DNA from 2 places in the Serratia sp. JSRIV002 genome. Region 2 is predicted to be linked to the other one. Evidence: riboswitches for the same ligand, from Rfam matches in the RefSeq annotation. Region 2 holds a riboswitch; the other holds the start of a gene.
What was found. Region 2 has a riboswitch for manganese ahead of mntP (manganese efflux pump MntP). Riboswitches for the same ligand answer to the same signal wherever they lie in the genome.
Positions count from the first base shown of each region.

Region 1: linked by a shared signal. The riboswitch ahead of KGP26_RS14235 (sodium:calcium antiporter) and the one ahead of mntP (manganese efflux pump MntP) in region 2 are both predicted to bind manganese.

Region 1 is NZ_CP074143.1:3,012,202-3,018,974, reverse strand. Features, by position in the region: gene KGP26_RS14250 (DUF5682 family protein) at 1-542, shown strand, start outside; gene KGP26_RS14245 (VWA domain-containing protein) at 542-1,666, shown strand; gene KGP26_RS14240 (SWIM zinc finger family protein) at 1,663-3,708, shown strand; yybP-ykoY riboswitch at 3,751-3,847, shown strand; gene KGP26_RS14235 (sodium:calcium antiporter) at 3,998-5,014, shown strand; partial or broken gene KGP26_RS14230 (heavy metal translocating P-type ATPase) at 5,144-6,773, shown strand, end outside.
Region 2 is NZ_CP074143.1:3,535,483-3,542,255, reverse strand. Features, by position in the region: gene KGP26_RS16645 (DUF2627 domain-containing protein) at 170-286, shown strand; gene cspE (transcription antiterminator/RNA stability regulator CspE) at 328-537, shown strand; gene pgeF (peptidoglycan editing factor PgeF) at 603-1,316, opposite strand; gene rlmA (23S rRNA (guanine(745)-N(1))-methyltransferase) at 1,462-2,328, shown strand; gene mntP (manganese efflux pump MntP) at 2,466-3,032, opposite strand; yybP-ykoY riboswitch at 3,045-3,224, opposite strand; gene KGP26_RS16620 (DUF986 family protein) at 3,442-3,900, opposite strand; gene KGP26_RS16615 (PTS mannose transporter subunit IID) at 3,956-4,798, opposite strand; gene KGP26_RS16610 (PTS mannose/fructose/sorbose transporter subunit IIC) at 4,814-5,614, opposite strand; gene manX (PTS mannose transporter subunit IIAB) at 5,671-6,642, opposite strand.

The DNA of each region.
Region 1 (6,773 bases), 520 kb from region 2:
CTGATGCCGACCGCAATACGTTATTTCCCGTGCTGGAAGCCGAACGCGCGCTCACCGTTTGGCAAAGAAAAGCCGCGTCTACCGATGCCGATCCGCTAAGCCGTGGTGCGGCATTGGGTGCGTTGCTCAGCCTGAACGACACCCAGCCTGATACCGCATCGGTGATGGCACAGCCGCTAGCGCTGCTGGCCACCTTGGCAGCCAATAAAATGGGCGATGCGCTCAGCGGATTGATTGCGTTGGCACGCCACCAGTTGACCCAGGATTTAACCTTTGTTGACGGCCTGAACCAGTTGGTTACCGCACTGGACGACGAAGACTTCCTGCTGGCCTTACCCGCGATGCGCGGTGCATTTGCCTGGCTGCCACCAAGGGAGCGCGGTGAGTTTGCCCGCCAGATACTTGAGCTGCATCAGGCGGTGCATTTGCCGGTTTCGTCCTTAAATCGCGAAATTACTGCCGCAACGCCGCAAGAGATTGCTGCAATGCAACAGGCCGAAAAGCGGGCACTGGAAATCCTTGGCCAATGGGGGCTGGTGTAATGGCAAATCAATTAACCCCAGAGTTACAGCGTTGGCGCTTGCTGTTAGGCGAAGCCGCCGAAGCCTCGCTGGGTGAATTAGACGATCACTATCGCTCAGTTGATAGCGCCCTGGAATGGCTGTATGGCCGGGATCCGGAACGTTTGGCCCGCGGTGAGCGCGGAGCCAGCCTGGGTAAGTCCAACCTGACTACGCCTGAGTGGATTAATGAAATTCATCAGCTGTTCCCGAAAGAAGTGATCGAACGGCTGGAGGTGGACGCGGTTGAGCGCTACGGCATTGACGATGTGGTCACCAATCTTGACGTGCTGGAACGTATTGAACCCTCGGAAGCGTTACTAAAAGCGGTGTTACATACCAAACACTTGATGAACCCGCAGGTGTTGGCCGCCGCACGCCGATTGGTGGCGGAAGTGGTACGGCGGATCATGGAACGCCTGGCGCGTGACGTGCACCAGTCATTTTCCGGTAGCCGCGACCGGCGCCGTCCCTCGCAGGTCAAGGTGGCGCGTAACTTTGATTTTAAACGCACCGTTGCCGAAAACCTGCACCGCTGGAGCCCGCAGCACGGCAAGCTGTTTATCGAAACCCCGGCGTTTATGAGCCGCGTTAAACGCCATAGTGAACGTTGGGACATCATCCTGCTGGTCGACCAGAGTGGCTCGATGGTGGATTCAGTGATCCATGCCGCAGTGATGGCAGCCTGCCTGTGGAATTTACCGGGCATGCAAACGCGGTTGGTCGCTTTTGATACTGCCGTGGTGGACTTGACCGCAGACGTCAGCGATCCGGTTGAACTGCTGATGAAGGTGCAACTCGGTGGCGGCACCAATATCGCCAAGGCGGTGGGTTATGCCCAGTCCTGCATCACCAATCCCCAACGCACGATCGTGGTATTGCTGAGCGATTTCTTTGAGGGCGGCAGCGAAAGTGAGCTGGTCCGGCGGGTGCGTACCTGCATTCAGACCGGAGCCAAAGTACTGGGGCTGGCGGCGTTGGATCATCAGGCCAATCCACAATACGATCGTGATATGGCTAACCGGCTGGTCGCGGTCGGCGCACAAATTGGCGCCATGACGCCCGGCGAACTGGCGGCCTGGCTGGCAGAAAAGGTACAAGGATGACTCAACGTTCCGATTTACTCGAACTCACGCCGGAAGCCCTGATGGCGTTAAGCAACGCGGGCTTCGTCAAGCGCGCGCAGAAAGAGGTCGCAGAAGGAAAACTGCCTGAACTGACAGAGCGTGACGACGGCTGTATTGAGGCCAGGTTCGGCGACGGCAACCAAGTCACTTTTCCGCCAGGAAAAACCTTGCGGGATGCGGCCTGTAGCTGCCCGGCCAGCAGCATGTGCCGCCATCGGGTCATGCTGGTCCTGGCCTATCAGGCGTTACATGCTAGCGGGTTGTCCCCAGAAGCTGACGATGTTCAGCCGCAAGAACCTGTACCAGCTTGGTCACCGGCCAGATTTAGTGAACAGCTTAGTGATGTCCCGCTCTCGGTCATTAGCCGGGCGAAAAAGTTGATCCAAGGCAGCGTCGTAGTGCAGTTGAGCAAAGGTAGCGGGGCGCAAGCCACTCCGTCAGCGCGTTTACCGATGTGTGACGTGCGGTTTTTCTCCCGTAGCAGCCTGGCCCATGCACGCTGTGACTGTATTCAGGAGACGATTTGCGAACATATTGTGATGGCGGTCTGGGGTTTTGAACAGGCCGAGATCAGCCAGCCAGACTTTGAGCAGTTAACGCTGCAAATCCGCTTGCCTGACGGTGAACAGGCGCAGGCAAACGCCTTATTTGACCAGCCAGAGGCGGTGCTATTACAAACGTCGTTGGATAAATTGCTGCTCAAACTGTGGTCGGACGGCAGCAGCCAGCCAGAGAGGGCCATCAAACCGCTGATGGCGGAAGTGAGTCGCCATGCCCAGCAGCTTCAGTGGCGCTGGGTAAGCGAAAGCCTGGCAGATATTCAGCAAGGGATGGCCGATCAGCATAATCGTTCAAGCCGCTATCATCCGGTCGAATTCTTGCAGCGCATCAGCGGGCTTTCCGCCCGGCTAGTCGCGGCCAGGTGCATGGACCAACAGGCGCAGCAGCAGAGCTTACCACGCCTTCCAGCGGCTGAAATTCTTGGTCTGGGCGTCAAAGGTGAGATCCAACTGGAACATCTGAAACTGGTGTCACTCGGTGCACGTTATTGGGCCGACGAGCAGCAGGAAGGGGTGGATCTGATCTACACCGACCCGGACTCCCAAGCGCTGATGGTGATCGAACGCCAGTGGCCTAGAAATAGCGATCCACAAGGCGTGGCGACGCCGATAGGCAGCCGCAGGATTGCCGGCCACCCGGTAAAAAAACTGGCGGCCTGCCAGGTGATCACCAATGCCGCCAAACGCCGGGCAAACGGAGCGTTGGACATTGCCAGCGGTAAGCAATATACCAGCGTATTGCCGCTCTCTGCCCGTGCGTGGGAGCTGCTGGGGGAACCGCTCAGGCAGCCTGATGCGGCAGCGCTGAAGCGTCATCTCCAGCAGGCATTGCCGGATTTTGTACGCCCGAGACAGCCGATCGAACAGCTGCATATTTTACCGGTTAGCGAGGTGCTCGACTGGTGCTGGGACCCGGCCTTGCAGTGCTTGCAGCTTGAACTCTTAAGCGGAGAGGCTGGTAATGATAATTTGGTGACGGTGTCACTAAATTACGATAGTGCTGCCCCTCAAGCTATCGAGGTATTGGCCAGGGCAATGCTCACGCCAGCAACTTCGCCGCGGTTGATTTCAGGCAGGGTGAAGATCGCGTCAGGCAAACTGATTATCGAGCCGTTAGCCGTCGCCAGTGACACCCAGATTTTCTCGCTGTGTGCCGATGAGGCTGAGCCTTTCCCGATGGAGCGCCAGGCCGATCTGCAACAGCGCTCAGGCATGCAGCAAGCGTTGGCAGACACCGAAACGTTGCTGGCTCAGTGGCTACAGCAGGGGATCCGGCATCAAGGAGGGCGCGGGATTGAGCGGGTGGAAATCCTGGCCAAGGCGCTAAATGGCTATGGCCTGGTGCAGCTGTCTGCAGGGTTAAACGAGTTACCCGAGCGTATTCGCTCCAATAACCACACGCAATTAGTCCAGCGGTTGATGACGATTTATCAAATGCTGCGCCTGGTGAAAGACCGGTAGAGTAATTGACTTTGACAGCGCCATGACAGTTCGACTAAGCTTGCCCCACTCATTTGGGGAGTAGCCTTCCTTCATCATGAAGGAGGATGTGTCAACATACTCAGCAACTTGCTGTGGCACATCCGTCGATCAGATTGGCGAGACCATAGGGGTAATATTTCTTTTGGATTGGACGAGGAATATTACACCATGGTTTGCTACGTCCAGTCGGTATTTCCATTATGTCTCTTTTTGCTGCTTTACCCTCAACTAACCTCACCCAAAAGCCTGGCGAATTGAGGGCTAAAGGATGACGCTGTCATTTTTCCAACTCGCAATATCTTTAGTCGTCATATTGATTGCCTCCGAAATTTTCACCAATGCCCTGGAGCACCTTGGCGAAAGGTTGAAGATCTCTGAAGGGGTAACCGGTTCGCTTTTTGCCGCCATTGGCACCGCCTTACCTGAAACCATGGTGCCCATTTTGGCCCTGGTTGCCGGCACGTCAGCGGCTAATGTTAACGAAGAGATTGGCGTAGGGGCGATATTGGGCGCGCCGCTGATGCTGTCTACGCTGTCGGTCTTTTTGATGGCGCTGGCTGTGGTAAGACGGCGGGGTATTAACGGGGCAATCGTCCCAGAGCCCAGCGGGTTTATACGGGATACGCATTTCTTCCTGCTGGCTTTTGTGTTAGCCGCGATCGCCTTGTTCATTCCTGTAGAGATGAAAGTCGCCAGGATGGGCGTCAGCGTGTTGTTGGTCTTGCTTTATGTCACCTACATGGTAAAAACCTTACACGCGTCGAAAAAATTAGTGGCTGAAGGCAATGGAACCGCAGCAGATAACGTCATGTTCTTATCCCGAGTGGGATTGCCCACCACGCTATTCACCATCATCCTGCAAACTTTAATTGGTTTGGGCGTATTGGTGGCGGGGGCTTTAGGTTTTATAGACGGCGTTGCCGCAGTATCGGAAAAGCTTGGCATCTCTGTGTTGTTACTGTCATTGATTATCATTCCTATAGCTACCGAATTGCCAGAGAAGGTGAACAGCATTCTCTGGATACGCAAAGGGAAGGATACTCTGGCATTAGGCAATATTACCGGCGCAATGGTTTTCCAAGGCACCATATTACCCGCCATCGGGATATTATTGACGCCATGGCAACCCCGGCATGAAGTGCTGATCGGGGTGTTTATTACGCTTTCATCGGCATTTTGGCTGTGGATCAACGCCAGAAACAAAAATCTGAAAGTGTGGATGCTATTTATTAATGGGGCTTTCTATTTCGCTTATATTATCGCCTCAATCTCATTTAGCGGCTAAATAATCAGATGTAGGTCAAAGCGATAACCCTGCTCACTCCCCCACGGAACTGATTGCTAACAGACCTTGACCTTCCCCTGGTGGGAAGGTTTAAGCTTTTTGTTACCGAAACTTCCCAGGAGTAGAACCATGGCTTCCGTTTTCGTCCCATCAGGTTCCAATCAAGCGGCTCGTCTGAGCCTGCCGGTCGAAGGAATGACCTGTGCATCGTGCGTTGGCCGTGTCGAACGCGCTTTAAAAGCCGTTCCTGGCGTGCAAACAGCTACGGTCAATCTTGCCACCGAGCGGGCAGATGTCACCTTTAGCGGCGTGGCCGATCTACAAGCGACCGTTAGTGCTATCGAGAGCGCCGGTTACGCCGTCCGTGAAGAGACTACGGAACTGGCGATCGAAGAGATGACCTGCGCATCCTGCGTCGGAAGAGTTGAGAAGGCATTGACACAACTTCCAGGCGTCCTCTCTGCCAGCGTCAACCTGGCGACCGAGCGTGCGCGGGTACGGCACCTCGCCGGGGTTATCTCCACCGCTGACCTTGAAGCGGCGGTTGTGCAGGCGGGTTACAAGGCACATCGTTTGTCTGCCGAAACGCCGAATGTGAACGATCAGGATACCGAACGCCGCGAGAATGAAGCGCGCGGCTTACGCCGCTCTTTGCTGATTGCGGGCATTCTCACTTTGCCGGTCTTTATCCTTGAGATGGGCTCGCACCTTATTCCCCCGATGCACCATTGGGTGCAAGGCGTTTTAGGTGAACAGACGAGCTGGTATATACAGTTTGTACTCGCCACCCTGGTGCTGTTCGGCCCGGGCCTGCGCTTTTTCCGCAAGGGTATCCCGGCGTTGTTGCGTGGTGCTCCCGATATGAACTCGCTGGTGTCGGTGGGTACGGCAGCGGCGTACGGCTATTCGGTGGTGGCGACTTTCATTCCCGAGGTGCTGCCTAAGGGAACCGCTAACGTTTACTTCGTAGCCGCCGCGGTCATCGTGACCTTGATCCTGCTTGGGCGCACGTTGGAGGCTCGCGCCAGGCCATCAAACGGCTGGTCGGGCTTCAGGCAAAGACCGCGCGCGTTGAACGTAACGGCGATACCGTTGAGATCCCGCTCGATCAGGTGACCACAGGTGACGTGGTGTTCGTTCGTCCAGGGGAGAAGATCCCTGTCGATGGCGAGGTCGTCGAGGGGGCATCTTATGTGGATGAGAGCATGATCACCGGCGAGCCGTTACCCGTATCGAAGGGCGTAGGCGCTGCCGTTGTCGGTGGCACCATCAACAAGACCGGCGCTTTCAGCTTCCGCGTCACCAAGGTTGGGGCCAATACCGTGCTGGCGCAGATCATCCGCCTGGTTGAGGAAGCGCAGGGCTCCAAGCTACCGATCCAGGCGCTGGTCGATAAGGTGACCATGTGGTTTGTACCGGCAGTGATGGCTGCCGCCGCGCTGACGTTCCTGGTCTGGCTGATCTTCGGCCCGGATCCGGCGCTGACCTTTGCGTTGGTGAATGCGGTTGCGGTGCTGATTATCGCTTGCCCGTGCGCCATGGGGCTGGCTACGCCGACGTCAATTATGGTCGGTACCGGGCGCGCCGCTGAACTTGGCGTGTTGTTCCGCAAGGGGGAAGCCTTGCAGGCGCTGCGTGATGTGAGCGTTATTGCTCTCGACAAGACTGGCACCTTGACCAAAGGACGCCCAGAACTCACCGATCTCGTTCCCGCCAAGGGTTTTGAGTACAGCGAAGCGCTGGCTCTGGTGGCGGCGGT
Region 2 (6,773 bases):
CAAAGCAGAAAATAGCCAAGGCTTCAACCTCTTTTGCCCTATTTAAGCTATTCTTGCGGCTGACCGTTTCAAATATGTGCGACACGTCCATGAGTGATTAAAAATGGCTTGCCATCGATTCCAGAGTATGTGATAACGCACTTGGGTAAAACGAGGTACAGTTCTGTATATGTGTGGCATTTTCAGTAAAGAAGTTCTGAGTAAAGACGTTAGCGTTGAATACCGCTTCTCTGCCGATCCTTATCTTAGTGCCTCAAGCAGTAACGACTCTAGTTTGTCTATGTAACGCCTACGGGCGGTTTAAACAATCCAAAGGAAATACTCAAGATGGCAAAGATCAAAGGTCAAGTTAAGTGGTTCAACGAGTCTAAAGGTTTCGGTTTCATCACCCCAGCTGACGGCAGCAAAGACGTGTTCGTACACTTCTCTGCAATCCAGGGTAACGGTTTCAAAACCCTGGCTGAAGGCCAGAACGTTGAGTTCGAAATCCAAGATGGCCAGAAAGGCCCATCTGCAGTAAACGTTACTGCAATCTAATCAGCTTCAGCTGAACAAAAAACCCGCCTTAGTGCGGGTTTTTTCGTATCTGGCGTCGATGAATATCACCTGGTGATGATGATGCCGGAATACTGGTTGCGGCCTTTAATCCCCGGATGGTTGGGATCTTGTGCGCGGCGATGGCTGTTGCGGCGATAGCTGGTGTATTTAAAGCGCTGGGGCTGCCGTGGGTCGCTGTTGAGCGTGCAGATGGTGCAAGAGCCTGCGTGATCGACTGCGGCGAAGCCCAAGGCTTTGAGCTTGTTTACGGCGATGGCGGCCAGATCCAGATGGCGTTGGGTCGGGCTGATCAGCTCTGCTGGCAAGGGCAGCGCCTGCTGAAACTGTTCGACCAACTCCTGGTTAACCTGATAGCAGCAAGCGCCCGCAGCGGGGCCGATGGAGGCCAACCAGTTGGCGGTATCGTCATCCTGGCCGATACGTTTGGCCATCTGCTCCAGAATGCCATCCAGCAGGCCGCGCCAGCCCGCATGTACCGCAGCAATGGCGCTACCGTCTTTACGGCTGAAAATCACCGGCAGGCAGTCTGCGGTTAATACGCTGATCAGGATCCCTGGCTCACGGGTAAAGAAGCCATCGGCCTCACCGCATTGCTGGCCCGCCTGATGGATATCGACTATGCGAGTACCGTGTACTTGTTTTTTCTCAGGCAGCGTATTGCGAAAGGGCTGTAACGGCGTTGGCAGCAGGGCACCTTTATTGCCAAAGCCATGAGCGATGCCAGGAACGCCGCTGAGCAGCGGGGAATAGTCGGTCATAGAACGTTTTTGCCTGTGGCTGAGAGGAGATATCCAGTGTAGCCAGCTTTTGGATTACTTGGCTAGTGGCAGATGGGCATCCGCCTTGCATCGTACACCAGCCTTCTTTAGACTACCCGCGCCATCTCTCTCTGGGATCTCATCCATGTCTTATCAGTGCCCCCTGTGCTTCCAACCGCTTGATTTCGCAAACCAACAGTGGCGTTGCGAAAATAACCATCAATTCGACCGTGCCAAAGAAGGGTACGTCAACTTAATGCCGGTGCAACACAAGCGTTCTAAACAGCCGGGTGACAGTGCCGAGATGATGCAGGCCCGCCGCGCATTTCTTGACGGCGGCTACTACCAGCCGTTGCAACAGCGGGTGGCTGAACTGTTAGCCAGCACTTTGCCTATTGAGCCACAGGCACTGCTGGATATTGGTTGTGGTGAAGGCTATTACACGGCCGCCGTGGCGGCACGCTTGTCTCAGGAGCGGACCGTAGCGGTGTATGGCCTGGATGTTGCCAAGGTGGCTATCCGCTCGGCAGCCAAACGCTACCCGGCGGTCTCTTTCTGCGTGGCTTCCAGCCATCGCCTGCCGTTTGCTGACGCGTCGCTCGATGCTGTGTTACGTATCTATGCCCCCTGTAAAGCCGAGGAGTTGGCGCGGGTCGTCAAGCCGGGTGGGGTGGTGGTGACAGTGTCACCGGGGCCGCGTCACCTTTATCAGCTAAAACAGCAGGTTTATCAGGAGGTTCAATTGCATGCGGAGCATGATGAGCAGCTTGAGGGCTTCAGCTGTGAATTGGCCGAGTCACTGGCTTATCCGATGGCGCTGCCGGGTGAGCAGGCTGCCAATCTGTTGCAGATGACGCCGTTTGCCTGGCGCGCTTCGCCGGAGGTGCAGCAAGGTTTGCTCGACATGGCTACCTTTGCCTGCGAGACGGATTTCGCCATCCGCTTGTACCGTCGGGTCGCCGCTCACCCCAACCCACTCCCACAGGACGAGGGAACTGAACAGAGTAGGTAATTGGCCAATGTAGCTTCGGAAACCAGGGTGTAAAAGCAAGAAAGTTGAGGTATTACGCAGAAAGATCAACGAACTCGGTCGGTTCCCTCTCCTTGGGGAGAGGGTTAGGGTGAGGGAGTCTTCTTCTCTGCCAAGGATTAAGCCAGGTAGCCCAAGTGCTCCAGCAGGATATTAAAGCCAATCCCGATCAACACCACGCCGCCAAGAATTTCTGCGCGCTTGCCCAGCAGCGGGCCGATAAACCGGCCAACCATCATCCCCAGCGTCGCCATGATCATGGTCGCCATACCTATCGCCATCGCGGTATGCAGGATATTAACCTGTAGGAATGCCAGACCCACACCGATTGCCATCGCATCCAGACTGGTGGCGATGGCCGTAGCAACCAGCACCCAGAAACCATGACGATTGACTTTCTCTTCTTCCGGCTTGTTTTTCACCCCTTCAACGATCATGCGTGCGCCAAGGATAAACAGCAGGCTAAAGGCGACCCAGTGGTCCCATTCCATGATGTATTGGCTGGCAAACAGCCCGATACCCCAGCCGATAAGCGGGGTAATGGCTTCAATGATGCCAAAGATCAGACCGGTACGGATAGCTTCGCGAAAACGCGGTTGATGCAGAGTGGCACCTTTGCCGATCGACGCGGCAAACGCGTCCATAGACATGCCAAAAGCCAGGATAAGAGTTGCGGAAAGGTTCATTGAAATAGTCTCGGCCGGGTGGCTCCATATACACGTAACCCACCCCCAACCATACGACGGAGTTACGTGCCTATGGTCTCGCCAACCTACCTGGCTGCCCGCACCACGTTTCGCTGACGAAACGAGTATGTTGATACGGGCGTTTCTGGTTAAAACTCCCCCAGAAACCGGCTACTCCCCAATGACGGCGCAACCATACCATAATATTTTTGCTGCGGACAACGTTTAATTTCACCGGGGTATTGGGTGAAATTGAGACTTATTTTCATTAGCGGGCTTGGTGAGAGTAATAATGGCGATAGTTGCATCAATGGTGTGGAAAAAATAAGCAGGAAAAATACCAGCCATGCTGATTAATTATCCACAAAAACACTGTTAATTAATCAGGATGGGGTGAGGTGGATTTAACTCATTTATTTTCAAGGAAAAAATGATAGATTTTTTCCAGGTCATCCAAGTGCGTAACCTGGATTAATAACCGGCGCTGTTCTAAGTCGATAACCAGAATGCCGTCTTCGGATAAATTCATGGCTTTGATGCGTCGATAGTCAATAAACGCATTTGCATAGAAGAAGCCCGTAGTTTTAAACAACATTTTGGGCTTGCGGATATAGGAGATATATACCGCCATCAACGCCAGGGAAATTAGCAGGTAGGTAGTTATCGGCGCTCCCTGCTCGACCAGGTTGCGGTAGATCAGGATGGCGATCAGACCGACGAAGATCAGGCAGTCCAGGCGGTTACCCCGCTTGAGCTGCACCTTTAACAGCGTTTTTCCTTTCAGAAGGTTCATGCCGAACTCGTCATACAGCGCATACGCCAGCATCAGCAGAATAAAAATCAGTATTACGCTATCGGTCAGCGACATCTCACCACTCCATAAATAAAAAAACCGGGGGTTGCCCCCCGGCTATCAATTGCTATTACAGACCTAACAGACCAATCCAGTAACCGAAGATACCGATGGCGAAGAAGCCGATAATGATCCACAGCGCGTTGACCTTCTTGCGCAGTAGCCACATACAGCCGAAGGTCAGCAGTAGCGGTACCAAGCCAGGCATCAACTGATCAAGGATGGTTTGTACCGTGGTGACGTGGGTTTGCCCGGTCTGGTCGGTAATTTTTGACACCACCAGCGGGATATTCACGTGCGTCCACTTGTTAACCAGAGCCCCCATGACAAACAGGCCGAGGATGGACGCCCCTTCCGTCAGTTTTTGCAGGAAACCACCGCCCATATCGCTAACGATATCGACCCCTTTTTGATAACCGTAAGCGACACCGTAGTAACGAACCAACAGGCGTACCAGGTTAAACAGTACGAAGAACAACAGCGGGCCGAGCAGGCTGCCACTCATGGCAATACCGGCACCCAATGCGGCAAATACCGGGCGAACGGTACCCCAGAATATCGGGTCACCGACGCCGGCCAGTGGCCCCATCAGACCTACTTTGATGCCGTTGATGGCCGCATCGTCGATCGGTGCGCCGTTGGCACGCTGTTCTTCCATCGCCATGGTAACGCCAAGTATTGGCGCTGCGACGAACGGTTGCGTATTGAAGAACTCAAGATGGCGTTTGATTGCCTGCTTGCGTTCGTCGTTGTTGTCCGGATACAGGCGACGGATCACCGGCACCATCGAGAAACAAAAACCTAGCGCCTGCATACGTTCGAAGTTCCATGAACCCTGGAACAGGTTGGAGCGTACGAATACGCCTCGAATATCGGCAGGTGTCAGTTTCTTTTGAGTCGTTGTATCAACCATTTCTTTCACCTATTCCTAGTCCAATTCGTTATCGAGGTCGTTGGCACCGGCAGGGTTGGCCTGAACCACCTGAGACTTGTTGTATTTAGGGCTGAGCTGGATGTAGAGCACCGCCATCACCACGCCGATCACACCGAGTGCGACCAGGTTAAAGTTGGTGAAGGCTGCGGTAACAAAGCCCAGGTAGAAGAATGGCATCAGATAACCGGCTCGCATCATGTTGATGACCATCGCGTAACCGACTACCACGATCATGCCACCGGCGATGTTCAGACCGCCTGTGACCACTTCCGGAATTGAGTTAAGCAGGGCGTGGACGCCAGCTGTGCCGACAGAGACCGCCACGATCACCGCAGGAATAGCGACACGCATTGCCTGTACCAACAGGGCCGCGATGTGGATCACGGTAATACCGTTCAGGTTACCCCGTTCTGCCGCTTTGTCCGCCGCATGCTGGAAGGCCACGGTGATGGTACGCACGATAATGGTCAGTACCTGACCTGCTGCTGCCAGTGGGATCGCCAGAGCAATACCGGCACCGATGTTTTGCCCACCGGCGATAACCAGAATGGTGGAAATAATCGACGCTAACGCCGCATCGGGCGCAACCGCAGCCCCGATGTTCATCCAACCCAGTGCGATCATTTCCAGCGTACCGCCGATGATGATACCGGTTTTGATGTCACCGAGAACGAAGCCAATCAGCGTACAGGCCACTAACGGGCGGTGGAATTGAAACTCATCCAGGACGGAACCCATCCCGGCGATACAGGCAACGATAAATATCAGTACAATCTGAAGAGTGGTGATCTCCATTGCACTTCTCCTATATGACCAAACAGCTCTGAGTAAAAAAATTAACGACGTTGCCGTTAATTGAGTTTGTTAATCAGGTCCATCATTTTTAGCTGACTGTCGGAAGAGACCTTACGGACTTCAAGTTCAATCCCGCGTTCGTTTAACTTCTTAAACGCCTCGATGTCTTTCTCATCGACGGACACCGCGTTATTCACCTGGGTTTTGCCCTGGCGGAACGCCATACCACCGATATTCACCGATTTGATATCCACCCCTTCCTCTACCAGACGCCAAACGTCGGTTGGATTGGTGAACAGCAGCATTACGCGCTCACCCGCATATTTCGGGTTGTTCCAGACGCGGATCGCCTTTGCCACGTCAACAACGTGAGCGGTAACGCCTGGAGGAGCAACCTGAGTCAGCAAGGTTTTACGGACGTGGTCGGCGGCTACTTCATCACTGACTACGATGATGCGGCTGACGTTGGTCTCTTTGGTCCAGCGGGTAGCAACCTGGCCGTGGATCAGACGATCGTCGATACGCGCCAGACAGATTTTCATATGGTCATTGGGGCCGAGAGGCGCTTGGGGCGCAGCGGCTTTTGGAGCAGGGGCACTTTGTGGCGCGACGGGCTTAACACTCTCTTCCACCGGTTTCTTCAGCGCTTTCACGCCTTCACGGCCGGTTTCCAACGCCAGCGCGACCAGTTCGTCAAAGCTTGGGTTGTCATCACGGGCCATGAATGTTTCCACCAGCATGGGAATGTTAACCCCGGTGATAACCTCATAGTGTGGTTTGTCTACTGCGATGCGGCTGGCCGCGTTAAACGGGCTGCCGCCCCAGGTATCAACCAGAAACAGGACGCCATCGCTGGTATCGAGTTCACTGATTTTCCCATTATATTTCTCAATTAACGTTTCAGCATTTTCACCGGGAACGAAATCTATGTAGGCGACGTTGGCTTGCTCACCCAATAGCATTTCTGCTGTTTTCAGCAGTTGTTCCGCTGCAGTCCCGTGTGTGCCGATGATAATAGCTATTGCCACTCGCTACCTCCTCGTTGAACTTAAGGCACGGATCGTGTCTTGACTCATCACCATCCTGGCAGTCACTTCCGCGGTTCAGATACGTTGGTTCAAATACATTATGGTAGAAAAAAAGAAACTCACACTTAACA